Regions from separate parts of the Vibrio coralliirubri genome, predicted to be linked through region 1. Evidence: predicted binding sites of a transcription regulator. Region 1 holds the regulator's gene; each other region holds the start of a gene.

The links. The regulator MetJ, encoded in region 1, represses methionine synthesis genes. The targets are predictions, from matches to a motif close to TTAGACNTNTANANGTCTAA.
Region 2: a site for MetJ is predicted at 2,404-2,423, ahead of metN (methionine ABC transporter ATP-binding protein MetN). Genes of this name have one in related genera too.
Region 3: a site for MetJ is predicted at 7,341-7,360, ahead of metK (methionine adenosyltransferase). Genes of this name have one in related genera too.

What each region holds. Positions count from the first base shown of each region.
Region 1 covers NZ_AP025470.1:244,748-254,816, forward strand. Annotated here, with positions in the region: gene priA (primosomal protein N') at 1-725, opposite strand, end outside; gene rpmE (50S ribosomal protein L31) at 1,058-1,276, shown strand; gene OCV20_RS01125 (malic enzyme-like NAD(P)-binding protein) at 1,610-2,899, shown strand; gene metJ (met regulon transcriptional regulator MetJ) at 3,065-3,385, opposite strand; gene OCV20_RS01135 (O-succinylhomoserine (thiol)-lyase) at 3,594-4,775, shown strand; gene OCV20_RS01140 (bifunctional aspartate kinase/homoserine dehydrogenase II) at 4,778-7,189, shown strand; gene metF (methylenetetrahydrofolate reductase) at 7,486-8,385, shown strand; gene OCV20_RS01150 (PadR family transcriptional regulator) at 8,594-9,133, opposite strand; gene ppc (phosphoenolpyruvate carboxylase) at 9,483-10,069, opposite strand, start outside.
Region 2 covers NZ_AP025470.1:759,684-769,752, forward strand. Annotated here, with positions in the region: gene OCV20_RS03675 (MetQ/NlpA family lipoprotein) at 1-533, opposite strand, end outside; gene OCV20_RS03680 (methionine ABC transporter permease) at 600-1,283, opposite strand; gene metN (methionine ABC transporter ATP-binding protein MetN) at 1,273-2,307, opposite strand; gene gmhB (D-glycero-beta-D-manno-heptose 1,7-bisphosphate 7-phosphatase) at 2,515-3,099, shown strand; gene OCV20_RS03695 (MliC family protein) at 3,212-3,553, shown strand; gene treR (trehalose operon repressor TreR) at 3,645-4,589, shown strand; gene treB (PTS trehalose transporter subunit IIBC) at 4,794-6,218, shown strand; gene treC (alpha,alpha-phosphotrehalase) at 6,341-8,026, shown strand; gene OCV20_RS03715 (hypothetical protein) at 8,165-9,073, opposite strand; gene OCV20_RS03720 (winged helix-turn-helix domain-containing protein) at 9,176-10,069, opposite strand, start outside.
Region 3 covers NZ_AP025470.1:450,734-460,802, reverse strand. Annotated here, with positions in the region: gene mscS (small-conductance mechanosensitive channel MscS) at 30-896, opposite strand; gene fbaA (class II fructose-bisphosphate aldolase) at 1,274-2,350, opposite strand; gene OCV20_RS02335 (phosphoglycerate kinase) at 2,506-3,669, opposite strand; gene epd (erythrose-4-phosphate dehydrogenase) at 3,836-4,885, opposite strand; gene tkt (transketolase) at 5,100-7,094, opposite strand; gene metK (methionine adenosyltransferase) at 7,452-8,606, shown strand; gene OCV20_RS02315 (DUF2189 domain-containing protein) at 8,975-9,772, shown strand; gene OCV20_RS02310 (SprT family zinc-dependent metalloprotease) at 9,853-10,069, shown strand, end outside.

The DNA.
Region 1 (10,069 bases):
AGAATCGGCTTAATCATATTCAGGTAAACCTCGGTCTTACCTGAGCCAGTGACCCCCTCTAACAGGAAACAACCAAAGTCGGTTTGGCTATTTACGGTCGCAATCGCGATGGCTTGTTCTGCATTGAGCTTAGGTTTGTCTTGGTCGTTCTCAAGTTCAACCGGCCACGGTTGGCGTTTCGGCTTTTTCTCTAACGATTCAATCCAGCCTTTCTCTTCAAGCGTCTTGAGTACGGCACTGCCTACATCTTCATCAATGAACTCTTGATGAGGAACCGGGCCGTGCTCAAGCATGTGCATCACTTTTGCTTGCTTGACCGCGCGACCAAAACCTTGCATCAGTTGGTCTTTGCCTGATGGTGTTAACTGCCACTCAACCAGCGTCGCGAAGTCGGCGGCTTTGCCTTTTCTTAGGGCGCTCGGAAGGGCGTTAGCAAAGGTTTCGCCAAGCGGGTACTGATAAAACTGACTGCACCACATTAACAGTGAATAGACAGATTCCGGCCAAACAGGTTGATTATCTAACAAGGCTTTAATCGGTTTGAGCTTGTCTAGCTCGAATTCAGATTCGTTAACCAGAGCCGTGACAATACCGGTTAAGGTTTGTCGTCCAAAAGGCACAGAGACTCGTCCACCAATAATCGGAAATAGGTGGCTTGGAATCTTGTAATCGAACTGCTTGTCGAGTGGAACAGGCAGTGCCACGCGGGCAATCATTGGACGCATAAAGGGACGGCTTTATCTGAGTTGACGAGAGCGAACAGTCTAAAGGATAAGGCGGTTAAATTCGAGAAGCAGTTTGGATGAAGGCGGCGAGTTAGCGTATACCGACAACGACAGCCCGAAATCTCAGGCCGATAAAGGAAATAAAGAGAGAATTGGTGAAAAATGTATCAAATCGGTTGATCCTGCCTTATAGATTCATTACTATACTGCGCCTTAAAGGTATGGCTTCATCACTCTTTTGTGTCGATGCGGTGTCTTTATTTCTTTTTTTAAACTACGTGTGGTGTGCGGCTTAGAATCGTATAGCGACACGGCCTACTTGAGGTTATCCCATGAAAGCTGGAATCCACCCAGAATACAAAGCAGTTACTGCAACTTGTTCTTGCGGCAACACATTTGAGTTCAACTCAACGCTAGCAAAAGAATCAATCCACCTAGACGTATGTGACAAATGTCACCCGTTCTACACTGGTAAGCAACGTATCGTAGATACTGGCGGCCGTGTTGATCGCTTCAACAAGCGTTTCGGTGCTCTTTCTAGCAAGAAGTAATTCTCGCTATTTAGACATGAAAAAGGACACTTCGGTGTCCTTTTTTGTTGCCTGCAATTTGAGAAAGCACTGACTTTCATTCAAGCTTCAATCCCGCCTCACGATAAGTTGCCTACCTTTCTATTGCAGGGCAATTCCTTGCGTATCTCTCTGCACCAAAATTCAGCTCGAAAGTTCAACAAGCGATAGTAATTTCAACTGCTCACTGGTCTTATTAGTAGTGAAATCTCGTTTTTTAATGAGACAGAGGCTCCAACCACCTAGGAACTTTGAAGTACATCCATTAACATGAACAAGATCCCCCAAATAATAATATCCTAGGAACCTACACCTATGTCTGAAGACAGCAGCCAAGCTCAATCCTCTCAAGAATTATCACCTCAAGAACAATTCCGTCAGCAAGCTCTTGATTACCATGAGTTCCCAATTCCAGGCAAAATTGCCGTAGAACTGACGAAGCCTGCAAACTCTGCAGAAGACCTAGCACTTGCATACAGCCCAGGCGTGGCTGAGCCTGTTCGCGAGATCGCACAGAACGTTGATAACGTTTATAAGTACACAGGTAAAGGCAACATGGTTGCAGTTATCTCTAACGGTACAGCGATTCTTGGCCTAGGTAATCTTGGCCCTATTGCTTCTAAACCTGTTATGGAAGGTAAAGCGCTCCTGTTTAAGCGTTTTGCTGGTTTAGATTCTATCGATATTGAAGTAAAACACCGCACAATCGATGAGTTCGTTGATACGGTTGCGAATATCGCAGATACATTCGGCGGTATTAACCTAGAAGACATCAAAGCACCAGACTGTTTTGAGATTGAACGTCGCCTGATTGAACGTTGTGATGTTCCGGTATTCCACGATGACCAACACGGTACAGCGATTGTAACGGCAGCGGGTATGCTGAATGCGATCGAACTTCAAGGTAAGAAACTTGAAGAGTGTAAGATCGTTTGTTTAGGTGCTGGCGCAGCAGCGGTTGCTTGTATGGAGCTACTGATTAAGTGTGGCGCTCAGCGTGAAAAAATCTACATGCTTGACCGTAAAGGTGTGATCCACACTCGTCGTGATGACCTAAACGAATACAAAGAGCTGTTCGCAAATAACACTGACAAGCGCACGCTTGAAGATGTTATCGAAGGCGCTGACCTGTTCTTGGGTGTATCGGGTCCTAACCTACTGCCTGCTGAAGCACTAACGCTGATGGCTGATAAGCCAGTTGTGTTTGCATGTTCAAACCCAGATCCAGAGATCAAGCCTGAGCTTGCACACGAAGTTCGTTCTGACCTAATCATGGGTACAGGCCGCAGTGATTACCCTAACCAAGTAAACAACGTACTTTGTTTCCCATTCATTTTCCGTGGTGCACTAGACGTGCGTGCGAGCGAAATCAATGACGAAATGAAGCTGGCGGCGGTTAAAGCGATTCGTGAACTAGCGAAAGAAGAAGTTCCAGCTGAAGTACTAGCAGCTGCGGGCGAGACTGCACTGGAGTTCGGTAAGGGTTACATCATTCCTAAGCCAATGGATCCACGTCTACTTCCACGCGTAGCACGAGCAGTTGCGGAAGCGGCTGTTGAATCTGGCGTAGCTCGTATCGAGATGCCTGCTAACTATATGGCTTAATAGCTGTTGCTCTATTGAGCGAAAAAGAATAATAAAAAACCGACTCATAGGAGTCGGTTTTTTTATGTCTATCATTCACAGCGTAGTCATAAAAACGCAATGCGTGATGTGATAAACAGGGTCAGCTATAACGAATCAATAATGAAGGCAGTGACTGAATTGTTTTTATTCTTCGTCAAACGCTTCGAACTCGATACCCATTTCTGTCATCAGTTTTTTCACTTCAGCAGGGATATCGTCAGGACGATCTTTACGAAGGTCTTCATCCGTTGGTAGTGGTTGGCCTGTGTACGCATGTAGAAAGGCTTCGCACAGTAGCTCACTGTTTGTTGCATGGCGTAGGTTATTAATCTGGCGGCGAGTACGCTCGTCAGTAAGAACCTTTAACACTTTTAGAGGGATAGAAACTGTAATTTTCTTTACTTGTTCGCTTTTCTTTCCATGCTCAGCATATGGGCTTATGTATTCACCATTCCAGTCGGCCATTGCGTACCTTCATCACTTTAGTTGTTAGAATAAATTAATAGTGGTGATTTTAGCGGGATTTACTGCCATAAGCAAAGACATATAGACGTCTAGAAGTGTTGACGTCTCACGTTTATGAAAGTAAAGTGAATAACATATATCTAACACAGCCGCAAAATGCCGACAAGCCGCTGTGATTCTCAGACGCAAAACTTGTAAGGAAGCACCTATGAGCAGCCGGAAGCCAGCAACAATCGCAGTACGTACTGGTATCGAGTCAGACACGCAACACCATGCCGTTGTCCCACCCATTTATCTTTCGACTAACTATGGGTTTCCCGCTTTTGGTGAAGTGCCAAAGTACGATTACACCCGTTCTGGTAACCCAAATCGTGGTTTATTAGAAACGGCACTGTTTGAGCTTGAATCAGGCAAAGGCGCGGTTGTGACTAACTGCGGTACTTCGGCGCTTAACTTATGGGTTTCGGCTTTCTTAGGCGGCGATGATCTTATTATTGCACCGCACGACTGCTACGGCGGTACTTACCGTCTGTTTAACACTCGCTCGCTAAAAGGTGACTTCAAAGTTCTGTTCGTTGATCAATCGGATCAAGCGGCACTGGATGCAGCGATCGCGCTTAAGCCAAAATTGATCTTAATTGAAACCCCATCGAATCCACTGGTTCGTGTGGTTGATATTGCAGAAACTTGCCGCAAAGCGAAAGAGGTTGGTGCTCTGGTTGCTGTCGACAACACGTTTTTGACGCCTGTGTTCCAAAAGCCTTTAGAGCTGGGTGCTGATTTTGTTATCCACTCTACAACCAAGTACATCAACGGACACTCAGATGTGATTGGTGGCGTTGTGGTTACTAAGACAGAAGAGCACGCTGAAGAGCTAGCATGGTGGGGCAACTGTATTGGTGCGACCGGCACACCATTTGATAGCTACATGACTTTACGTGGTATTCGTACGCTAGGTGCGCGTATGCGAGTTCACGAAGAAAGCTCGCGTGAGATTCTAGCGTCTCTGCAGCAACAAGATCTCGTTGGCACTATTTATCACCCAAGCCTTCCTGAACATCCGGGTCATGATATCGCGAAGAAACAGCAATCGGGCTTTGGCTCAATGCTCAGCTTTGAGTTTGCGGGCTCATTCGAGGCGCTTAAATACTTTGTTGATAAGTTAGAGCTATTCTCCTTGGCAGAATCATTGGGCGGTGTTGAAAGCCTGATTTGTCACCCTGCGTCGATGACTCACCGTGCGATGGGTGAAGAAGCATTAGCAGAAGCGGGTGTTTCTCAGCAACTACTGCGTCTATCTGTTGGCCTTGAAGATGCAGAAGACCTAATCGATGACCTCAAGCAAGCGTTTGAAAGAACACAGCGCTTTATCGCTGAAGGGGAGGGTTAATAATGGCAACCTTTCGCCAGCTACATAAATTTGGTGGCAGCAGTTTAGCAAACCCTGAATGTTACCAACGCGTGGTCAACATTCTTAGAGAATACTCATCAGCATCTGATTTGGTGGTGGTATCGGCAGCAGGCAAAACAACCAACCGCTTAATTGAGTTCGTTGAAGCGCTCGACAAAGATGGTCGTATTGCCCATGAATGCCTACAAGCACTTCGTCAGTTCCAGCTTGATCTGATTGAAGCACTGCTTGAGGGTGAGTCTGCAGCGCAACTAACGGGCACCATTCAACAAGAATTTACCGCTTTGGGTGAGCTAACGGCTCCCTTGAGCGAAGCACAAAAAGCAAAAGTGCTTGGACATGGTGAGGTTTGGTCTTCACGTCTACTCGCTGCTTTGTTGTGTCAGCATGATTTACAAGCCGTTGCTCAAGATGCGCGTGCCTTTTTACGTGCAGAAGTGGGCGCTCAGCCTGAAGTCGACCGCGCACGTTCTTACCCTCTGATTAAAGAAGCTCTGGCGCAGCATGCACATTGCCGCGTGGTGATTACTGGCTTTATGGCTCAGAACTGCGAGGGTGAAACGGTATTGCTTGGCCGTAACGGTTCGGATTACTCAGCGACCGTGATTGGTGCTTTGGCTGAAGTTGAACGCGTGACGATTTGGAGTGATGTGGCGGGCGTTTACAGCGCTGACCCTCGTTTGGTTTCGGATGCGTGTCTACTGCCTCTACTTCGCCTTGATGAAGCCAGTGAATTGGCTCGTCTTGCCGCTCCAGTGCTTCATAGCCGAACGCTACAGCCTGTGGCTCAAAGTGCTATGGATCTCAGCTTACGCTGCAGCTACCAGCCGGAGGCGGGCTCTACACAGATAGAGCGTGTACTGGCATCGGGTCGTGGCGCAAAAATCATTACCTCTCTGGATGAAGTGCTTATCGTGCAGCTGACCTTTGGTCACGGCCATGATTTCGACCGTCTAGAGAGTGAAGTGCTTGAAGGGCTTAAGCGCGCTCAACTGGAGCCGCTTGCTTATGAGCTTGAACCGGATCAACACTGCTTGCGTCTTGCCTATACGGAAGAGATCGCTGGTGGTGCATTAGAATATCTCCAAGACCATGCGATTGAAGCGGAAATTAAGCTAAAAGAAGGTTTCTCTCTGATTGCTGCAGTGGGTGCGGGTGTGACTAAGAACCCGAACCATTGCTACGGCTTCTACCAGCAGCTTAAGAGCTCACCGGTTGAGTTCATCTCAGAAGCGAACTCAGGCTTAAGCTTGGTGGCTGTGATTCGTAAGAGTGAAACATCAAGCCTAGTGAAAGGTATTCACTCTCAACTGTTCCAAGCGCAGAAGCGTGTTGCGATTGCCTTGTGTGGTAAGGGCAACATTGGTTCAAGTTGGTTAAGTCTGTTTGCTGAACAAAAAGCGGAACTTGAAAAGCGTCGTGGAATGAACTTTGAATTGGTTGCCGTGGTTGATAGCCAAACCTATTGGTTCGATGACCAAGGTATTGATGCGACCTCAGTGAGCAAGCGCTTTGACGATGAAGCGATTGCCAACAATGGGAACGACTGGTTAGAGCGTTTGGGTTCTATTCAGGGTTACGATGAAGCTGTGGTACTCGATGTCACCGCAAGCCCTGTGCTTGCAGCAAAGTACCTGCAAATTGCACAACAAGGTATCCATCTGATCTCGGCTAACAAGGTGGCTGGTTCTGCATCGAGCGAGTATTACCATCAAGTACAAGATGCTTTCGCTAAGATCAGCCGTCATTGGTTGTACAACGCGACAGTAGGTGCAGGCTTACCGATTAACCATACAGTACGAGACCTTCGAGAAAGCGGCGATGACATTATTGCGTTGTCAGGTATTTTCTCTGGCACTCTGTCTTGGTTGTTCCAACAGTTTGATGGCACGGTACCATTCAGCGAGTTGGTTGACTTAGCGTGGCAACAAGGCCTGACTGAACCGGACCCGCGTGCTGACCTAGATGGCTCAGATGTCATGCGTAAGCTGGTGATTCTGGCGCGTGAATCCGGTTTGGATATCGAACCTGAAAACGTAAAAGTGGAATCGCTCGTACCTGCAGAGCTGCAAGAACTATCTGTGGATGACTTCTTCGACAAAGCTTCTGTACTGAGCGAAGAGTTGGCTGAGCGTTTAGAGAAAGCGCACTCTCAACAGAAAGTCTTACGTTACGTAGCGCGTTTGGAGAAGAACGGTAAGGCAACCGTAGGCGTTGAAGCACTGTCTAAAGAACATGCTCTGGCGAACTTGTTGCCTTGCGACAACATCTTTGCGATTGAGAGCAAATGGTACAAAGATAATCCATTGGTGATCCGAGGCCCAGGTGCAGGACGTGAAGTCACAGCTGGCGCAATTCAATCTGACTTAAACAGAATGTCGAGCCTGTTTTGATTTTCAGAACGATTGGTTTAATGCTCAGATCAATTGGTTTAGCGCGTAAATGGCATACTATTCACTAAGATAAATAAGGCTGAAAGCACGATGTGTTTTTCAGCCTTTTTCTACATTATTTCTGCTTTGCGACCCATCTAACGACTTGAGTTTTACTCACGATCTACTTGAGAAAAATTCATAATGGATCTGTTGACATTAAATCGTATTCAATACATTCTACAGACATATAGACGTCTAAACGTCGTTTAAGGATTTGAGTTTTTAGTGGTTGCTTTTGCCACAGGGAGAGTAAGATGGGATACACACACGCTAGTCATATCGACGCTTTAAATCAGAATATCGCTGAGCTTTCTGACAACATCAATGTGTCATTTGAGTTTTTTCCACCAAGCAGTGAGAAGATGGAAGAGACCCTATGGAACTCTGTTCACCGTCTTAAAACACTTCAACCAAAATTTGTATCGGTAACTTACGGCGCAAACTCGGGCGAACGTGACCGTACCCACTCAATCATTAAAGAAATTAAGAACCAAACTGGCCTAGTGGCTGCACCGCACCTAACGTGTATTGATGCGAGTCGCGAAGAGCTGATTCAAATTGCCGACGATTACTGGGCAAATGGTATCGAGAGTATTGTTGCGCTACGTGGTGACATTCCAGCAGGCGGCGGCGCGCCAGAGATGTACGCATCTGACCTAGTTGAGCTACTTAAATCTCGCCACGATTTTGATATCTCAGTTGCAGCATTCCCTGAGGTTCACCCTGAAGCAAAAAGCGCTCAATCTGATCTTATTAACCTAAAGCGTAAAGTGGATGCGGGTGCTAACCGTGCAATCACTCAGTTCTTCTTTGATGTAGAAAGCTACCTACGTTTTCGTGACCGTTGTGTAGCGGCAGGTGTGGATGTTGAGATTGTACCGGGCATCTTACCGGTTTCTAACTTCAAGCAAGCGTCGCGCTTTGCAGCGATGAACAACGTAAAAGTACCTGGCTGGATGGCGAAGCAGTTCGAAGGTTTGGATGATGATCCAACCACTCGTCAGCTAGTAGGTGCTAGCCAAGCGATCGATATGGTTCGTACGCTGAGCCGTGAAGGTGTGAAAGATTTCCACTTCTACACGCTAAATCGTGCAGAAATGACTTACGCACTTTGCCATACGCTAGGCGTTCGTCCGCAAGTCGCTGCGCTTTAAGCAAAGTCTAAGAAGTAAAGCCTGAGCACTTGTAAAAAGCCTCTGGCAGTAACATTTCAAATCCTATAGATACAAAAAAGGCTTGGACTCATAGAGTTCAAGCCTTTTGCTTTTCTAGCTTCTAGCTTCTAGCTTCTAGCTTCTAGCTTCTAGCTTCTAGCTTCTAGCTTCTAGCTTCTAGCTTCTAGCTTCTAGCTTCTAGCTTAACTTAAGCTAGAGCGCCAAGTTCAAGCAGTACTTCTTCAGCCCATACAATCCATGCTTCACGGATAAGTAGGTTACGACGAAGTGTTAGACGCTCAAGGCGTGCTTGCTTGTCTAGTGTCGATGGCGTTGCGTAGTAAGCTGCTTCGATTTCTTTGTAGTGAGAAACCAGTTTGCGAGACTCTTCTACTAGCTCAGCAAGTTGTACACGGTAAGCGTCAGAAGGTTGTACAGCACAAGCCATTAGCTTGGCTGAGAACTCGTCACGAACGGTTGGGTGTGCAGTTGGTTGTTCAAACCATTCACCTAGCGCGCCACGGCCAGCATCAGTGATAGAGTAAACTTTACGATCAGGTTTGCCTTCTTGAGGCTCAAGCACGCAAGTTACCTGGTCGTTCTGAGCCATTTTATTTAGCTCGCGGTAAACTTGTTGATGGCTAGCTTTCCAGAAGTAACCAATGCTTGCGGAGAATTCTTTTGTGATATCGTAACCAGTAGCATCGCGTGTACTTAAAACGGTTAGAATTACGTGTGGTAATGACATGTCTGAAATCCAAATGGTAAACAGTAAACAAATACTTAAACAACAAGTGTGCTTCTAATGGCACGTTATATTGGTTATGTCTAAGTAGCACCAACTCATCGGTTGGTTATGTCACCTTACAAAGCCGTTTATCACCTAGGTTGACCAGTTTATTGGTCAAATTGCTGCAGATTATTTTTTTGGAGTGTTTCCGCAGCGGAGCAGTAGTATATCTAAATAATAAGCATAAAGTAGAATACATGGACAAAATAACCCAAAAAACTGACAAAATACTCACTAGTGGTTATTTTGCAAAATAAAAAGGTCGCGCGTGGCGACCTTTTGTTCTTTTTATAGTAGGAATCACTAATTAACCAGTGTTTCGCATACCTGCTGCAATGCCTGCAATCGTCACCATTAGCGCTTCTTCTAGCTCTGCTGGTGGTGTTTCACACTTACGAGTACGGTAAAGCAGTTCTGCTTGAAGCATGTTTAGTGGCTCAACGTAGATGTTACGTAGGCGAATTGACTCAAGCCCCCAAGGGTCGCTTTGCATCAAGTTTTCGTTATTTTCTACATTCAGTACCGCTTTGATGTCTTTTTGTAGCTGTTCACGCAGTAACTCACCCAGAGGTAATAGCTCTTCATCAACAAGACGCTGGTCGTAGTACTTGGCAATTTCCATGTTGCACTTCGAGTACACCATTTCCAACATACCCAGACGAGTTGAGAAGAATGGCCATTCACGACACATCTCTTCAAGTAGCGCTTGATGGCCTTGGTCAACTGAGTATTGAATCGCTTCACCAGCACCTAACCATGCAGGAAGTACCAAGCGGTTTTGGCTCCAAGAGAAGATCCATGGAATTGCACGTAGGCTTTCTACGCCGCCATTCGGGTTACGTTTCGCAGGGCGAGAACCAAGAGGCAGTTTACCTAGCTCCAGTTCAGGCGTCG
Region 2 (10,069 bases), 510 kb from region 1:
GTTAGGTTCTTAGGGTTACCCACGATGTCGCGAACTGTAGCTAGAAGACCAGCGCCTTCACGAAGTTCAAGAAGACCTTGTTGCTCAAGAAGAAGTAGAGAGCGACCTAGGTTTGTAGGGTCGTTTGGTACAGCAATACGCGCACCGTCTTGGATTTCGTCTACCGATTTCACTTCTTTAGAGTAACCTGCAATTGGGTAAACAAACGTGTTACCAGCGATAGTTAGCTTGTAGCCACGGTCAGCCACTTGCTGATCTAGGTACGGTGCGTGTTGGAATGCGTTGATGTCGATAGAACCGTCATCTAGAGCTGCGTTTGGTGTTACGTAATCTGTGAACGTTACTAGCTCAACATCTAGGCCGTATTTCTCTTTCGCTACTTTAGCTGCCACTTCAGCAACTTGAGCTTCTGCACCTGCCATTACGCCAACTTTTACTTTAGAAGTATCCACTTCTTTATCACCACAACCTGCTAGAACTAGCGCTGAAGCTGCTGCTGCGATAGTTAGTAAACCTTTAAGGCTAAATTTCATAATAATCTCCTTTTAATAAATCTATTTAATTTGGTTCAGACGACTCTAATCTTTATGCGCGAGTCTTTATCTGTGGTCAACGCGGCGAACTAATGAATCACCGATTGATTGAATAATTTGTACCAGCACAATCAACATCACTACTGTTACAGCCATGATGGTCACATCGTAGCGGTGGAATCCGTAACGAATCGCGACATCACCTAGGCCACCACCGCCCACAGTACCGGCCATTGCTGAGTAGCTCACTAAAGTCACTAGCGTAATCGTTACTGAGTTGATGATAGTCGGTAGTGCTTCTGGGAGCAGAACCTTATTGATGATTTGTGTTGGTGTTGCGCCCATTGATTGAGCCGCTTCCACTAGACCTGTTGGTACTTCAAGTAGTGCACTTTCGATCAGTCGAGCCACGAATGGGATAGCGCCAATCGTCAGTGGAACAATCGCTGCTGTTGTACCGATGAAGGTACCAATCAGCATCTTAGTCAGTGGGATAATCGCAACCATCAGTACTAAGAAAGGTACTGAACGGCCCACGTTTACAATCGCACCGAGAATTTTATTTACCTTGGTGTTCTCTAGCAGACCACCTCGTTTAGTTGTGTGTAGAATCACGCCTAATGGGATACCGACCGCGAAGCCAACAATGCCTGCGACAGCAACCATGTAAAGCGTTTCGCCTGTTGCGCCTAATAGAAGGTTACCGTTAAGGCTGATCCAGTCAGCAATCTCGTTGAAACTAAAGGACATAACCAAGCACCTCTACTTTTACATTGTTGTCGCGTAGGAATTGGATAGCAGCATTATCATCTGCTTCATTACCGAACAGTTCAGCGACCATCATGCCGAACTTCACGCCGCCGGCGTAATCAAGGTCAGAGCTTAAGATGCTGACATCGATATTGAATTTACGTGCGATTTGCGTCATCAGCGGAGCATCAACCGTTGCACCAGTAAACTCAAGACGCACCAGCGGGTAGCTGCTGTTTACGCGAGTTTCTTGCAAACGCGCTTGGTAATCTTCAGGGATTGTTAGATCCAAAGTTGAGCGAATAAACTGATGTGCTAACTCTGTCTTCGGATGAGCAAAGATGTCACCGACTGTGCCTTTCTCTACCAATTCACCGCCGCCAATGATCGCAACTTCATGACAAATGCTTTTCACTACATCCATCTCATGAGTAATAAGCAGGATAGTGATGTTCAGCTTGCGGTTGATTTCACGCAGCAGCTCAAGGATAGATTGCGTTGTCGCTGGATCCAATGCGCTGGTGGCTTCATCACATAGCAGTACTTTCGGGTCAGAGGCCAGTGCGCGAGCAATCGCTACACGCTGCTTTTGACCACCACTTAGGTTTGCCGGGTAGGTGTCACGCTTATCAGCAAGGCCAACCAGTTCAAGTAACTCGCTGACTTTCGCTTCAATGTTCGCTTTATCTTTACCAGCAAGTTCTAGAGGCAGTGCTACATTGTTAAATACAGTACGAGAAGACAGCAGGTTGAAGTGCTGGAATATCATGCCGATGTTACGGCGCGCTTCGCTAAGTTCTGATTTGCTGAGTTTTGTTAGGTCGATACCGTCAACAATCACTTCACCAGAGGTTGGAGCTTCCAACATATTTACACAACGGATCAGGGTACTTTTGCCTGCACCAGAAGAGCCGATGACTCCAAAGATTTGACCTTGAGGAATGTGGAGGTTGATATCAATTAAGGCATTGATTTCTTTAGTGCCTTGATAAAAAACCTTGTTGACTTGATTCACTTTAATCATAGAGAAACCCGTGCAGGTAGAACAGAATAATATGTCGATAGCTCGCTCGATTTACAGACGATGCTATGGTGTTCTATGATCTAAGTCAATAGATATTTTTACGTCTAGACGGCTAAACGTCGATTGTATGGTTAAGCTTGAAACAAATCGTTAACGAACGCAAAACTAAATAGATAGTGATGAAGCAAATAAAGCGTGTAATAATTAATGATTAATAGAGAGTTGATAGAGAACAAAATTTTGTCTAAACCTGCTGTTTTTTTAGATCGTGATGGTGTGATTAACGTTGATCACGGCTACGTACATGATGAGCATGACTTTGAATACATCGATGGTGTGTTTGAAGCGGCGAAAGCGTTTAAAGATATGGGTTATTTATTGGTGCTAGTGACCAACCAATCTGGTATTGCTCGCGGCATGTTTAGTGAAGACCGTTTTCTTTCTCTGACGCAGTGGATGGATTGGAACTTTGTCGATAACGGCGTTGAGCTTGATGGCATCTATTACTGCCCGCACCACGCGGAACACGGTATTGGAGACTACAAGCAAGATTGTGAATGTCGTAAACCAAAGCCAGGCATGTTCATTTCTGCTCGTGACTTTCTGAAGATTGATATGGCTAACTCGGTCATGATCGGCGATAAAGCGGAAGACATGATGGCTGCAGAAGCGGCAGGTGTTGGTACTAAAGTCTTGGTAAGAACCGGTAAACCAATCACTGAAAAAGGTGAAGCGTTGGCTAGCGTGGTACTTGATAGCATTAAAGACGTACCTGCTTTCTTAAAAGGCTAAACGTTTTATTTATCACCAAGGTATGGATCTATCATTAGGCACTTATATTCGGTTTTTTCGAACCTGTGAATACGCTAAGTGTCGTTGACTATATAAAGATGAGGAACGAATTATGAAAGCTATGTTGGTAGCATCTCTATGTACGGTAGCATTGGTTGGGTGCTCTAAATCAGCAGCCCCTGAGACTGATAGCGCAACATCGGATGATCAATTCGTGACTTATCAATGTGAGTCTGACGTTTCGTTTGATGTGTCTTACCTTGATAATGAAAAAGCGGTATTACGCTTGCCTGATAATGAATACCGCCTGACTCAAGTTCCAGCGGGCTCAGGAACCAAATACATCTTAGATGATGGCACATCAGAGATGATTAACAGCATCACTTTGCGCACCAAAGGTGACAATGCACGTCTAGAACTTGGTCGCGTAGTCTATCGAAATTGCCAAAAGTAAGTCATAGTAAGAACTGCTAGGATTTACAAACAGTTAAGTGAGGGAATCTACCCTCACTTTTTCTTCTCTCCCCTTTAACGTTAGACTTTTTATGAGCAAAAAACTCACTATTCTTGATATTGCAAAGCTATCCGGTGTTGGTAAGTCAACCGTATCACGCGTTCTGACCAATGATCCAAAAGTGAAACCTGAAACCCGTGAAAGGGTGGAAAGAGTAATTCAAGAATCTGGGTACACGCCTTCAAAGTCTGCGCAATCGATGCGCGGTGGCAGCCAAAAAGTCATCGGCGTGATCATCTCTCGTTTGGACTCTCCCTCAGAAAACAAAGCCGTTAGCACTATGCTGGCTGAGTTGTATCGAGCGGATTACGATGTCGTGATCATGGAAAGCCAACTTGATAGAGATAAAGCCAATGAGCACCTGCAAGTTCTAAAGCGTCGTAACGTTGATGGCATTATTGTATTTGGTTTTACTGACTGCGATATACCTGCAATCGAAGCGTGGGAGCACAAAGCGGTGGTGATTGCTCTGGATACCGAGAACGTGACGTCGATTAACTATGATAACCAGCAGGTGATCAATAGTGCGTTGGCGCATTTATCGGATCAGGGGATCTCAGATGTCGGCTTTATTGGTGTTGATCCTAGCGATAAATCAACCGGTGAGCTGCGTCTTAAGGCTTATCTCGATTGGTGCGAAAGCACTGGAGTGATTGCGAACTATCGTACTGGTCAGCTTCACCATGAAAGTGCTTATCAGCTGGTGGATGAGGTTTTAACTCCCGAGACTCAAGCGATCGTTTGTGCCAGTGACACGCTGGCCCTTGGCGTTATAAAACGTCTGCAAGAGTTACAGCGTGAAGATGTGGTCGTCACGGGCGTTGGTGGCAATGATCTTCTCTCTTTCTTGTTCCCGCGAGTATTTAGCATTGATCCTGGTTACCAATCTGCAGGTAAGTTGGCTGCTAACCTATTGATCTCTCAGCTTTTAGGTAATTCAGAGATCTCTCATCACACCCAATCTCCTATTCTATAATCCACTCAATTAAGCGAAATTGAACTGCTTAGATTAAAATTAGAGTGTGATCTCTTTCAATTAATGGGACTGTTCCCATTTTAATTTATCATTCATGCGGGCATTATAATAACCGAGATTGGGAATGTTCCCATAAGTCTAAATCTGAGCGGTTATAGCTGCATGGTTTAGATGAGTAATTGAATGAAACCAGGGTGGGGTAGTATGAGTAAGATAGCGAAGCAAGACGTTGCGCGTCTTATCGAGTTAGTCGGTGGTAAAGAAAACATTGCGAGTGTCAGCCACTGTCTGACTCGACTGCGTTTTGTATTGAACGATACAGAGCAGGCCAACAAAGCTGAACTCGAAAAACTGAAGCTAGTAAAAGGCTGTTTTACTAACGCAGGCCAATTCCAAGTTGTGATTGGCACTGAAGTTGATGAAGTGTACGCACTTCTGATTGAACAGACAGGTAAAGAGGCATCATCAAAAGATGAGGCGAAGCTGGCTGCTCGTCAAAACATGAACTTCCTTGAACGTGGTATCTCCCATTTAGCCGAAATTTTCGTACCACTGCTGCCTGCCATCATTACTGGTGGTTTGATTCTTGGTTTCCGTAATGTGATTGGCGACATTCGCATGTTCGACGGCAAAACCCTCGTTGAAATCAGTCAATTCTGGGCAACCGTTCACTCTTTCTTATGGTTGATCGGCGAAGCTATTTTCTTCTTCCTACCGGTTGGGGTGTGTTGGGCAACGGTTAAGAAACTCGGCGGAACCCCTATTTTGGGTATCACGCTCGGTGTGACCTTAGTTTCACCACAACTGATGAACGCATACATGATAGGTAAATCGGTACCTGAGGTATGGGATTTTGGACTGTTCGTGATTGAGAAGGTCGGTTACCAGGCTCAGGTGATCCCTGCAATGTTAGCGGGTGTGGCTTTGGCGTTCATTGAAACCAATCTTAAGCGCATCGTCCCAGCTTACTTGTACCTAGTGGTTGTGCCATTTGTATCGATTATTTTGTCTGTGATTCTAGCGCACGCTTTCATTGGCCCATTCGGTCGTATGTTAGGCGATGGTGTGGCATTTGCAGCTAAAGCGGCAATGACAGGTGACTTTGCGATTCTTGGTTCAGTGGTATTTGGCTTCCTTTATGCACCTTTGGTTATCACGGGTATTCACCACACAACCAACGCCGTGGATCTGCAACTGATGCAAGACTTAGGCGGCACACCAATCTGGCCTTTGATTGCACTATCAAACATTGCACAAGCATCGGCAGTAGTCGGCATCATTATCTTGAGTAAGCGTGAAGGTGAACGAGACATCTCGGTTCCTGCGGCAATCTCAGCCTACTTAGGTGTAACAGAGCCTGCGATGTACGGTATTAACCTTAAATACAAATTCCCAATGCTCAGCGCAATGATTGGTAGTGCTGTTGCAGCCGCAATCTGTGGTAGCGCGGGTGTGATGGCGAATGGTATCGGTGTCGGCGGCTTGCCGGGCATCCTATCGATTCAACCGCAATATTGGTCGATTTACCTAGTCGCGATGCTGGTGGCGATAGTATTGCCTATCACGCTAACCCTGTTCTTTTACAAGCGAGCCCAATCCAAGGGTGAGTTAGAAACCGCGAACGCGTAATGCATTTAATAAGCGATGACTCCAAAGTGAGCCATCGCTTTTTCTTTTAGTTATAACGGCTATTCGACCATGATTCACATGGTGATTTTTATTTTATATTTTCTGGTAAGTGAGTGTTAGAGATGGCGATGACTGAACATGATGAAAGCTGGTGGAAAACCGCAACCATCTATCAAATCTACCCAAAGAGCTTCTGCGACAGTGGCAGTAAAGGTACTGGCGACATCAAAGGGATCATTTCGAAACTGGATTACCTCAAACATTTGAGTGTCGATGCGATTTGGCTAACCCCGGTTTACGCATCTCCTATGATCGATAATGGTTACGATATCTCAGACTACTACGCGATTAATCCTCAATTCGGCACTATGGAAGACTTCGACTTATTGCTGTCTGAAGCGCACCAACGTGGTATCCGTATCGTGATGGATATCGTGGTAAACCATACCTCGACAGAGCATGCATGGTTTCAATCTGCTTTGGGCGACAAAAACAGCCCGTACCGCGATTACTATATCTGGAAAGATCCCGTAGATGGCCAAGCACCAACTAACTGGCAGTCTAAGTTCGGTGGTAATGCGTGGGAACTAGATGAGGCGACTGGGCAATACTTTCTACACTTATTCGCCAAAGAACAGGCTGACCTCAACTGGGAGAACCCGGTTGTACGTGAAGAAGTGAAAGACGTTATCAGCTTTTGGGCAGAGAAGGGCGTTGATGGTTTCCGCTTAGATGTGATCAACCTGATTTCGAAGCAGCAAGACTTCCCTAATGATGATATCGGTGATGGTCGTCGTTTCTATACCGATGGTCCACGTGTGCACGAATACCTGAAAGAGGTCAGCGAAGCAGTATTTCAGAAGTACGGTAGCGTGACCGTAGGCGAGATGTCTTCAACCACGTTGGAGCATTGTCAGCAATATTCAAACGTTGATAACAGCGAGCTATCGATGGTGTTTAACTTCCACCACCTTAAGGTCGATTACACCAATGGTGAGAAGTGGACTAATGCTCCGTTTGACTTCTTACAGCTCAAATCGATCTTCAATCACTGGCAAACGGGATTGAACGGAAAAGGTTGGGGCGCACTATTCTGGTGTAACCACGACCAACCAAGAGTCGTGAGTCGCTTAGGCGACGATCAGCAATATCGCGTTGAATCAGCCAAGATGCTTGCCGCTTCTGTTCACATGATGCAAGGCACACCTTATATCTACCAAGGTGAAGAGATTGGCATGACCAACCCTGGCTACACTGAAATTAGCCAGTATCGTGATGTTGAGAGTACCAATATGTACGACATCATGGTGAACCGTGATGGTGTAGCTCATCAAGATATGATGGCGATTTTGGCGCAGAAATCTCGTGATAATTCTCGTACGCCAATGCAATGGAACAGTGAGCCTTACGCAGGCTTTTCACAATCACAGCCATGGTTGGATGTTGCGAATAACTACACTGAGATCAACGCCGAGCAAGCACTGGAAGACAAAGACTCTGTTTTCTATTTCTATAAGAGTTTGATTGAGTTACGTAAACAAGTGCCAGTGATTACGGATGGCAGTTATCAAGACCTACTGCCTGAGCACTCATCAATTTTTGCGTATGCACGTCAGAACGAAGGGCAGACTTTGCTGTGTATTAACAACTATTATGGTGAAGAGGCAGAATGCGTTTTACCGGAACGTTTTGATATGACTAAGGCGAAGAGTTTGTTGTCTAACTATCAACAAGCGAACACTTCAGTTGCATTACATCATCAAGTGTTACGTCCTTACGAGACTCGTATTCTCTTGATTGAAGGTTAACCTTGTTTCATTTCAATAAGCCTAATTCTAATTCCCCTTAAAGGATTAGGCTTCTACAAAGGCTTTGGAGTGCTCCCCAAAGCCTTTTTTATTGTTTGCAGTTAGCTCGCGGTTAAGCTTAGTGAATCTAAGTCACGGCTAGCTAATTGAGGTTAGTACCGCTGCTGATTCTTCGATCGTAGATTGCTCTACAGACATCAATTCAATCTGTTCAATCAAACCGATGCTAGGGTTGAACCAACGCTCTGATGATGTGCCAAATTCTGTCGAATCCATACCTTCACAGTTAATGTAGTAGGTGTTTTTCTCTGTTAGGTTCGCAGCTTCGATTGATTTATCAGAGATCTTGAAACTCTTACGTACGCCTGTTTCTTTAACCTGTTGTTGCCATGTGACTAGGCATGAGGCATTAGTTGGCAGGCTTGATACCCACGAGCTATCTTCAAAATCATTCAGCAAGTTAGCGACTGCTTCGCCATCTAACGTCACTTGCAATGAAACGGTTTCCTCACTGATATCAATGATTGGGTTACTCTCTTTTACGTCAGTTCCTTTCAAACGGAAAAGAGGGCTGCTGTACATAACTGCTGTGATGTATTGGCTACCAATAAAGTAGGCATTGGTGATTTCATGTAGACCGCGGTCAGGGCCTGCAAAATAAATGCTGCCGTCTTCTTGTGTACCTTCAATATTCGTCATGATGTCTTCAGATACATAAAATTCGGTGATGCCGTAATTGATCAGATCATTGATAACTTGAACGACCGCTTCATTGCCGGCCTCTTCTTGTAACCCTACAATAATGAGTTCACCGCTTAAAGGAGTGAAGTTCATTGTCATCACGCCTTCAGTCTCACCATCTTTGGTAAACGAGTAGCCCAATGTTGTTTCTGGTTTAGGGGAAAATGCAGAGCTCGCAATCGGGTAATCAACCTGACTGCTTGGACCTTTATTACCATCTGTAGAACCAGAAGAAGAGCCGCCTCCGCCGCCACAACCATAGAGAGCAAAGAGAGAGGTCGCTAGTAGCGTCATTGTTTTTTTCATGTTGAACATTCCTAAAGTTGGAAGCCCTTGGTGGGCCCGATGTTTTTAGGAATGCTATTGTTTGAGGAGTAAATAGGGCAAAAAACGAAGTCACATAAGATCTTAATTTATATTTAAGTTGTTTATTTTAAAGGGTTTTTCTTTACCCTTTGAGAACTGTTGCCCGACAGCGGTGCAGTAGTTAAGCATTAACTTTTCCCACTGCTTTATGATTAAAGGCTCTTTAACGCTTAGCTTTAAGCTCTTCCAAGGTTGTAGGCAGGTCGATTTGGATTCAGGTTTAGATAGTCGAGCGAATAGATCTTCGGATGGAACCACTCTCAATAACGCAACCAGAGACTCCATGTAGTTAAGGCGGAACTTCTCCATGTTGCCTTGCTTATAAGCAATGTGAGAAACCATCATATAAACCAACGCATTTTCGATCGTAGAGTTTCCTGAGGTATTGGTCAGAAGTTCTTTTGCGGTTTGCAGGTCTCTCAGTTTGAAATGAATGATACCAACCCAAAGTTTGAGTTCGTCCGGTAGTAACTTAAATCGAGTTTGAACAAGATTGGTGAACGCAATGAGCTTCTTTTGATCCGTTTCAAATAGAGCAAGTTGTCGTGCAATCAGAGTAGACGTCATGGTGTTGAGCTTGATGCCATCAAACGTGATGGTTTTTCCACTCAGCAATTCACTGACTTCGGTATTGTCGACGGACCATTCTGGCGACAATGGTGCGGGCAGAGCAAAGTAGTTAGCCAACTCTCGGTTGATCTCCATAACGCTGCTGCTGATGTTATTAACATCAATAGAGTAAACCCCACCAAACGCCAACTTCCCTGAGTTTGGGTAAATCAGGCTTATTTTAGCGACAAGGCGTTTATCTACTTCTTGATCCTTCAGCTGAATGTTAAGCAGGTAATCACTGGTACGCATGTTCTTTGCGCCCGGAAAGAAGGGAGAGCTATCTATAGGGTCAAGGAAGTAGCTTGGCGCATCTTGGTTAGCAAG
Region 3 (10,069 bases), 210 kb from region 1:
AGCTTATAGTTATAAAAACTAACTAGAAATTAAGCTTCTACTTTATTCATGTGTACATCCATTTGCGGGAATGGAATTTCGATACCTTCGTTATCCAAGCCTTCTTTGATTGCTTGCATAAGGTCAAAATACACATCCCAGTACTCTGCTGTGTTAACCCATGGGCGAACAACAAAGTTAACTGAAGAATCAGCAAGTGTATGAACACCAACTTGAACACCAGGCTCTTTCAGTACACGCTCATCAGATTCACAAATCTTAGTCAGTAGCGCTTTTGTCTTTTGAAGATCAGCGTTGTAAGAAACACCAATCATCAAATCAATACGACGAGTATTATGACGAGAGTAGTTAGTAATTGGGCTACCGATAACGCTACCGTTTGGTACCACTACCATTTTGTTATCTGGCGTTGTTAGAACAGTTTGGAAGATCTGAATTGAATCAACTGAACCTGCTACACCACCAATTTCCACATAGTCACCAGACTTGAATGGACGGAATGCAACGATAAGTACACCAGCAGCAAAGTTAGAGAGTGAGCCTTGTAGTGCAAGACCAACGGCTAAACCAGCCGCACCAATAACAGCAACTACAGATGCCGTTTGAACACCTAAACGACCAAGTGCAGCAATTAAAACAATAACAAACAATAGGTAGCGAACTAAGCCGTGAATAAATTCCACAACAGCTCGGTCCATTTTCTTCTTCTGAAGAACCTTAGACACGCTATTCGCTACTGCTTTAACAATAAGGTTACCAATAAATAGAATTATCAGTGCTGAAATGATATTTACGCCATATTGGATAAATAAATCTGAATTATTTGTTAACCACTGCTCTGCTTGAGACAAACCATCCACAAGTGGAGTCTCAATCGCTGTCGAACTATCAGCCATAATGTGCATCCTCTATATAATATGCTATGGGCTAAACTGCCTTAAGCCTAATTTACTCTGCAATATAATAAACAGTTTAATTACCGTTAAGTCATTGTGTTAAAAGTAAATTAAAGCCAAGTCCTTTTTATAAACTGAACCAAGTTCAGTTTTTCGGCACGATATCCTATCTTTGACAGATTGCAAAGTCATATTTATGTAAGCTTTTGAATTATTAAAACTTACCGATAAACACAAATACCGATAACTAAAAGACTACGAAATTTATTCACCGTAGGCTAGGTTTTTCACATATTTAATACAAGTTTTTATCAGACATAAAAAAACCCGCTCGATGAGCGGGTTTTTAAAACTTAAAGAGTACTTAATTCAAAGAATTATAGTACGTCTACAGCGTTAAGGTCAGCAAATGCTTTCTCTAGACGAGCAACCATTGAAGCTTGACCAGCACGTAGCCATACGCGTGGATCGTAGTACTTCTTGTTTGGAGCAGCTTCGCCAGTTGGGTTGCCGATTTGACCTTGTAGGAAATCGAAGTTGTCAGCAGAGTACTGACGGATACCGTCCCAAGTTGCCCACTGTGTATCAGTATCGATGTTCATTTTGATAACACCGTAGCCGATAGACTCTTGGATTTCTGCTTCAGAAGAACCAGAACCACCGTGGAATACGAAGTTTAGAGCGTTAGGTGCGATACCGAACTTCTCTGCACAGTATGCTTGAGAATCACGCAGGATAGTTGGAGTAAGTACAACGTTACCAGCTTGGTAAACACCGTGTACGTTACCGAAAGATGCAGCGATAGTGAAACGTGGGCTAACAGCCATTAGTTTCTCGTAAGCGTATGCTACGTCTTCTGGAGAAGTGTAAAGCTCAGATGCGTCCATATCAGAGTTATCAACGCCGTCTTCTTCACCACCAGTACAACCAAGTTCGATCTCGATTGTCATGTTCATTTTAGCCATGCGCTCTAGGTACTTAGCACATGTTTCGATGTTCTCTTCTAGAGACTCTTCAGAAAGGTCTAGCATGTGAGAAGAGAATAGAGGCTTACCAGTTTGTGCGAAGAACTCTTCACCAGCGTCTAGTAGACCGTCGATCCATGGAAGAAGTTTCTTAGCAGCGTGGTCAGTGTGCAGGATAACTGGAACACCGTAAGCTTCAGCTACAGCGTGTACGTATTTTGCACCAGCTACAGCGCCAAGAACTTGTGCGCCTTGACCTTCAAGTTTAACGCCTTTACCTGCGAAGAATGCAGCGCCGCCGTTAGAGAACTGAACAACTACTGGAGCTTTAACTTTAGCAGCTGCTTCTAGTACTGCGTTTACAGAGTCAGTACCAACAACGTTTACAGCAGGAAGAGCAAATTTGTTTTCTTTTGCTACTTCAAATACTTTCTGTACGTCATCGCCAGAAATCACACCAGGTTTTACAAAATCGAAGATCTTAGACATGGAAATAGTCCTATTTATTCTATCGTTTTAAGATTAAAAAACTTAAGTTTAAAAACTTGCAATCGTTTGCTCACAACTTATGCCATTCTAGCAAAAAAGTGTGATATGCAGCAAACGTTAAAAGGCGAGATTCACATCTCGCCTTTCTAAATCAATTATGCTTTAGCACGCTCTTCAAGCATTGCTACTGCAGGAAGTACTTTACCTTCAACGAATTCAAGGAAAGCGCCACCGCCAGTAGAGATGTAAGAAACGTCAGCTTTGATACCGAACTTGTCGATAGCTGCTAGCGTGTCACCACCACCTGCTACAGAGAAACCTGCAGACTCAGCGATTGCTTTAGAGATACCCGCTGTACCCGCTTCGAAGTTCTTGAATTCGAATACGCCTACAGGGCCGTTCCAAAGGATTGTTTTAGCGTTGCCGATGATTTCAGCTAGTGCCGCAGTTGAATCTGGACCAAGGTCGAAGATCATGTCGTCGTCTTGAACTTCAGAAACGTGCTTGATTTCAGCTTCTGCGTTTTCGTCGAATGCTTTAGCACATGCAACGTCAGTTGCTACTGGGATAGCACACTCTTTCATTAGCTTTTGAGCCGTTTCAACTAGGTCAGCTTCGTATAGAGACTTACCTACGTTGTGGCCTTCAGCAGCGATGAATGTGTTCGCGATACCACCACCAACAACAAGCTGGTCAGCAATTTTAGAAAGAGATTCTAGAACGGTTAGTTTAGTAGAAACTTTAGAACCACCAACGATAGCCACTAGTGGGCGAGCTGGGTTGTCCATTGCTTTACCAAGCGCTTCAAGCTCAGCAGCTAGAAGAGGGCCAGCACATGCTACAGGAGCGTAAGTACCAACGCCGTGTGTAGAAGCTTGAGCACGGTGAGCTGTACCGAATGCATCCATTACGAAGATGTCACATAGTGCAGCGTATTGCTTAGAAAGTGCTTCTTCGTTCTTCTTCTCGCCTTTGTTAAAGCGAACGTTTTCAAGAACAACTAGTTCACCAGCGTTTAGCTCTAGGCCGTTTACGTAATCTTTAGCTAGTTTAACTTCGCAGTCTAGTGCGTCGTTTAGGTAGTTAACTACAGGAGCTAGAGAGAACTCTTCGTTGTATTCGCCTTCAGTAGGACGACCAAGGTGAGAAGTAACCATTACCTTTGCGCCAGCTTCTAGGCAAAGTTTGATAGTTGGTAGAGATGCAAGGATACGTGCATCTGAAGTTACTTTACCGTCTTTTACTGGTACGTTTAGGTCAGCACGGATAAATACGCGTTTACCTGCAAGTTCCAGGTCAGTCATCTTGATCACAGACATGATTTGTCCTCTCAAATTTAAATAAATATAAAGTTTTGGAAACTCAGCAACCCTGCTAAGCCTATAAATTATTCAACTGGTAATTCTTTCACTACTAATAATATGTGGACTCTTAGTATTTATTTCAAGCTAAAAAATAAATAATCCGCACATTTGCTTCTAGGTCTTACTTCTTGCCTTCAGAAGCTTGCATTGCAAGAACCGTATCCAGCATTCGGTTCGCAAAGCCCCATTCATTATCACACCACACTAGCATTTTAACTAAGTGGCCGTTGCTCACTCGCGTTTGTGAACCATCAACGATTGCGCTATGGGGATCGTGATTAAAGTCGATGGAAACGAGCGGCGCTTCAGTATAGTCAACTATATTGTGTAATGTACACTGGGATGCATTAACAATGGTTTGATTTACGTCATTAACTTTCACATTTGCATTAATTGTGACACTTAAATCCATAGCTGTTACGTTTACCGTCGGCACACGCACAGATATAGCTTCAAATTTGTTGGAAAATTTCGGGAAGATTCTTTCAATACCTTTATGCAACTTGGTATCGACAGGAATGATCGATTGGCTTGCTGCTCGAGTACGACGTAAATCGCTGTGATACGCATCGATAACTTGTTGATCATTCATTGAAGAGTGAATAGTCGTAATCGTACCGGATTCAATGCCAAAGGCGTCATCAAGAACCTTAATGATAGGGACAATACAGTTGGTGGTGCATGAACCATTGGAAACGATTCGGTGGTCCGCTTCGATGGTATCGTGATTCACACCATAGATAATGGTGTTATCGAGGTCATTGGCACCTGGGTGAGAAAACAGTACCTTTTTTGCCCCTGCAGCGATGTGCGCGAGGCCGTCATCTCGGCAACCATAAACACCGGTACAGTCGAGAACAATATCCACCTCAAGGTCACGCCAAGGCAACAGATCAATATCAGCAAGATGTAAGATACGAATGGTATCAAACTCGCCCTTGTCTTCAGCACCAATGCCATGATGGACATAGATGTGCTCTTGATCGTTAGAGATTTTCTTACCGAAGCGGCCGTGACTGGTGTCGTACTGCAATAGGTGAGCCATAGCGTCAGGCTGAGCAAGCTCATTGACCGCTACTACTTTGATTTGTTGGCTTTTGCCACTTTCATAGACAGCGCGCAATACATTGCGCCCTATTCGTCCAAATCCATTTATCGCGACTTTTAGCATAGTTCCGTACATCTAACCAAAATTTCGTGCAACAGATGATAACTGAATCCTACCCAAAAGGCATTACTTGAATAACTCAGCTTGTTCATGACAGATTGATCTGTTGCTTATAGAGATGAGTCTAGGAGAAAACAAATCCCAGAGACAAAAAACCGAGCTCAGCGCTCGGTTTTTTTATTCATTTCATTGTTAGCACTAAGCTAGCAATCAATGATTAAGCAAGAAGCTCTTTCGCGGTGTTTACTACGTTTTCAGTAGTGAAACCGAACATCTTGAATAGCTCGCCTGCTGGTGCAGATTCGCCGAACGTTGTCATACCAATGATTTTGCCACCAAAACCAACGTACTTGTACCAGAAGTCAGCGATGCCAGCTTCTACTGCGATACGAGCAGTAACGTCAGATGGAAGTACAGACTCACGGTACTGCGCATCTTGCTTGTCGAACGCGTCAGTTGCAGGCATAGATACTACGCGTACTGCTTTGCCTTCAGCGGTTAGTTGTGCAGCTGCTTCAACAGCAAGCTCAACTTCAGAACCTGTTGCAATGATGATTAGTTCTGGCTTACCAGCACAATCTTTCAGGATGTAACCACCCTTAGCGATATTAGCTACTTGCTCAGCGTTACGATCTTGTTGTGCAAGGTTTTGACGAGAGAAGATTAAAGATGAAGGACCATCTTTACGCTCAATAGCCAGTTTCCAAGCAACTGCTGATTCAACTTGGTCACATGGACGCCATGTGCTCATGTTTGGAGTCAGACGTAGAGATGCGATCTGCTCAACCGGTTGGTGAGTAGGACCATCTTCGCCTAAGCCGATAGAGTCGTGCGTGTAAACTTGGATGTTCTGAACTTTCATCAGAGCAGCCATACGCATTGCGTTACGAGCGTATTCCATGAACATTAGGAACGTTGCGCCGTATGGTACGAAACCACCGTGCAGAGCGATACCGTTCATGATAGCCGTCATACCGAATTCACGTACACCGTAGTGGATGTAGTTACCAGAGAAGTCAGTTGCTTCAAGAGACTTAGAACCAGACCACATAGTTAGGTTAGAAGGCGCAAGGTCAGCAGAGCCACCCATGAATTCTGGAAGCATTTGACCAAACGCTTCTAGTGCGTTTTGAGATGCTTTACGTGAAGCGATGTTTGCTGGGTTAGCTTGAAGATCAGCAATGATTGCGTTTGCTTTCTCTTCCCACTCAGCTGGAAGTTCGCCGTTAGTACGACGTTTGAATTCTGCTGCTAGCTCAGGGTAAGCCGCTGCGTATGCGTCAAACTTTGCATTCCACGCTGCTTCTTTCGCTGCGCCTGCTTCTTTTGCATTCCACTCAGCTGCAATATCCGCTGGGATTTCGAAAGGACCGTGTTCCCAACCCAGTGCCGCTTTAGTTGCTGTGATTTCATCAGCGCCTAGTGGAGCACCGTGACAGTCGTGCGTACCTGCTTTGTTTGGAGAACCAAAACCGATGATAGTTTTAGTACAGATAAGTGTAGGGCGAGGGTCCGCTTTAGCCGCTTCAATTGCTGCGTTTATAGCGTCAGAGTCGTGACCATCCACCGCTGGGATTACATGCCAGCCGTAAGCTTCAAAACGCTTAGGTGTATCGTCAGAGAACCAACCTTCAACTTCACCATCGATAGAGATACCGTTGTCATCCCAGAAAGCAACCAGCTTACCAAGACCAAGCGTACCTGCTAGCGAACATGCTTCGTGAGAGATACCTTCCATCAGACAGCCATCACCCATGAATGCATAAGTGTAGTGGTCTACAATGTCGTGGCCTTCTTTGTTGAACTGAGCAGCAAGCGCTTTCTCTGCCATTGCCATACCAACAGCGTTCGTGATGCCTTGACCTAGAGGACCAGTCGTTGTCTCGATACCAGGAGCGTAACCGTACTCTGGGTGACCTGGAGTCTTAGAGTGCAGTTGACGGAAGTTTTTCAGGTCTTCAATTGAAAGCTCGTAACCTGCAAGGTGAAGCAGAGAGTAAATCAACATTGAACCATGGCCGTTAGACAAGATAAAACGGTCGCGGTCAGCCCACTCTGGGTTTGCTGGGTTGTGGTTCAAGTGGCCACGCCAAAGAACTTCAGCGATGTCAGCCATACCCATAGGTGCGCCTGGGTGGCCTGAATTTGCTTGTTGAACACCGTCCATGCTAAGTGCGCGGATTGCATTGGCTAGATCTTTACGAGAAGGCATGTCTGCTCCTGAGTACATAAGCGATTTAAAAAAGAGATAATTGCTAAAATTTTCATTTTTATTAGCGCGGGTATTCTCTCAAACGACTATTGCGACTGCAAACGTTTTACTGGCATTTTAACGGTCATTTTTCGCAATTTTCGAACATTTACATCACTTGGCCGTGGCTTATATCAATAGATACGCAAACGATTAGTTATGACATATCATAAAAAAGAGCTTGTAATTCGACCGCTGGAATTTAGAATAGCCGTCTAGATGTAGAAACACCTACAAAATATACTGTATTTAATGGCGGCGCTTCCTAGCTTGCGACGCCATAAACTATTTACACCAAAAACTAAAAGTGGAGCTCTCATGGCTAAGCACCTATTCACTTCTGAATCTGTTTCAGAAGGCCATCCAGATAAAATTGCAGACCAAATCTCTGATGCTGTTCTTGATGCCATCTTGGAACAAGATCCAAAAGCACGTGTTGCTTGTGAGACTTACGTTAAAACCGGCATGGTTATGGTTGGCGGTGAAGTAACAACGTCTGCATGGGTTGATATCGAAGAAATCACTCGTGAAACAGTACGTGAAATTGGTTACGTTCATTCTGATATGGGCTTTGACGCTGACTCTTGTGCTGTTCTAAACACAATTGGTAAGCAGTCTCCAGACATCAACCAAGGTGTTGATAAAGAAGACCCTAAAGAGCAAGGCGCAGGCGACCAAGGCATCATGTTTGGTTACGCGACTAACGAAACTCCTATCCTAATGCCAGCTCCAATTACTTACTCTCACCTTCTTGTTAAGAAGCAAGCTGAAGTACGTAAGAGCGGTAAACTTGACTTCCTTCGCCCAGATGCGAAATCTCAAGTTACGTTCCAATACGACCAAGGTAAGATCGTTGGTATCGACGCTGTTGTTCTTTCGACTCAACACTGCGATTCAGTAACAACACCTGACCTACGTGAAGCAGTAATGGAAGAGATCATCAAGCCAGTACTTCCTGCTGAGTGGATCAACAAAGACACTAACTTCTTCATCAACCCAACAGGCCGTTTCGTAATCGGTGGCCCAATGGGTGACTGTGGTCTAACAGGTCGTAAGATCATCGTTGATACCTACGGCGGCGCAGCTCGTCACGGTGGCGGCGCATTCTCAGGTAAAGATCCATCAAAAGTTGACCGTTCTGCAGCTTACGCGGCTCGTTACGTTGCGAAAAACATCGTTGCTGCTGGCATGGCTGACCGTTGTGAGATTCAACTGTCTTACGCTATCGGTGTTGCTGATCCAACATCTATCATGGTTGAAACGTTTGGTACTGAAAAAGTAGCTCACGAAATCATCATCGAAGCAGTTCGTCAAAACTTCGACCTACGTCCATACGGTCTTCAAGAGATGCTGAACCTTCTTCAGCCAATCTACAAGCAGACTGCTGCATACGGCCACTTCGGTCGTGAAGAGTTCCCTTGGGAAGCTACTGACAAAGCAGCAATCCTTGCGGACTTCGCTGGCCTAAAATAATTTAGCCACTGCGATTTGTTTCTTTAAAGCCCTTACTTCTTAGTAAGGGCTTTATTTTTATGTACTTACCGAACTTTCACTCGCCATTCTCTTATCTAACGCCCTTCTTTACCGTTAACCACTTAGTATAAAAAAACGCTGATAATTTGTGTTTTCTAACACTACTGACAATAGTTAAGGTAACTCCTAAGCGATCAAGCTCACATTTAACTTAAATTAATTCAGTCTGATAACGCTCGTTAAATGCACGCTAGAACAAAAACTGGGATGACAAAGAGCAATTTAGCTCAACACCATAACTCTCACACAAGCCACATCGATGAGCCTTATGGAATTATAACTAGGACGTTATTTAACTAGGGGGATCTATGCCTCGTACCGCGCACCCATCCGAACTGAACGATAAAAAACACAAGGTCAGCGATAAGGATTACGCTCGCACCATTCCTTGCAACCAAATCAGTATTTCCGCACCCTTTCATTGGTTATCGCTTGCTCTGCATGACTTAGTAAGAATGCCATTAATCAGCGCATTCTACGGTTTGTGCTTTATGGGAGCGGCAATCGCCATTGTTCAACTTGTCCAATGGCAAGGAACACACTTGGTCGTAATGCCTAGCCTGATCGTGTACATGCTGATAGGGCCGTTTCTTGCTCTGGGTTTGTATGACGCAGCTTGGGAAAGAGAAAAAGGCCACAACGCCAGCCTACTGCACTCGATGAAAGCCATTACTCGCAACTCCACCCACCAATGGGCCTTTGCGATTGTATTGATGGTTGCGATGATATTCTGGATGCGTATCGCTGCGTTATTGCACGCGCTCTACCCTTCAGTGCAAGGCGCACCGTTAGCTGAGTTCGCTCCCTTCTTAATCACAGGCTCTGTGATTGGTTTTGTTATCGCAAGCCTCATATTTAGCATCTCAGCATTTTCAATTCCACTGATGATGGAGAGACGCGTTGATGTGATGAGTGCGATTTTCACTAGCTTTAATGCCGTGAAATCGAACATCCCTGCGATGGTGGTATGGGCGAGTATTATTTGTGCTGGTATTCTGGTGGGGTTTGCTACCTACGGCATCGGAATGATCGTCACTATGCCGCTACTTGGTTATGGTACATGGCATGCTTATCACGAGATCATCAAGAAGAATCACCATCTATAAATAATCGCCATATTAACGAGCAATGTTATGATGAGGCCTTAGCTTAAACGCTGAGGCCTTTTATTTGGAGTTAACAACGTTTGTCTTACACCCCGCAACAACATCGAGCAAATAAGAAATTGGCCGAGTGCCTAGCTATCGCAAATCAACATTTCTCTCGTGAATTCCCTCACCCAATTATCACCTTCAAGTTAAGAGGCAAAGCGGCGGGAAAGGCCTACCTTCAGCTCAACGAAATTAAGCTCAATCACGTACTATTCGCTGAAAATGAAGACGCCTTCATCAACGAGGTTGTGC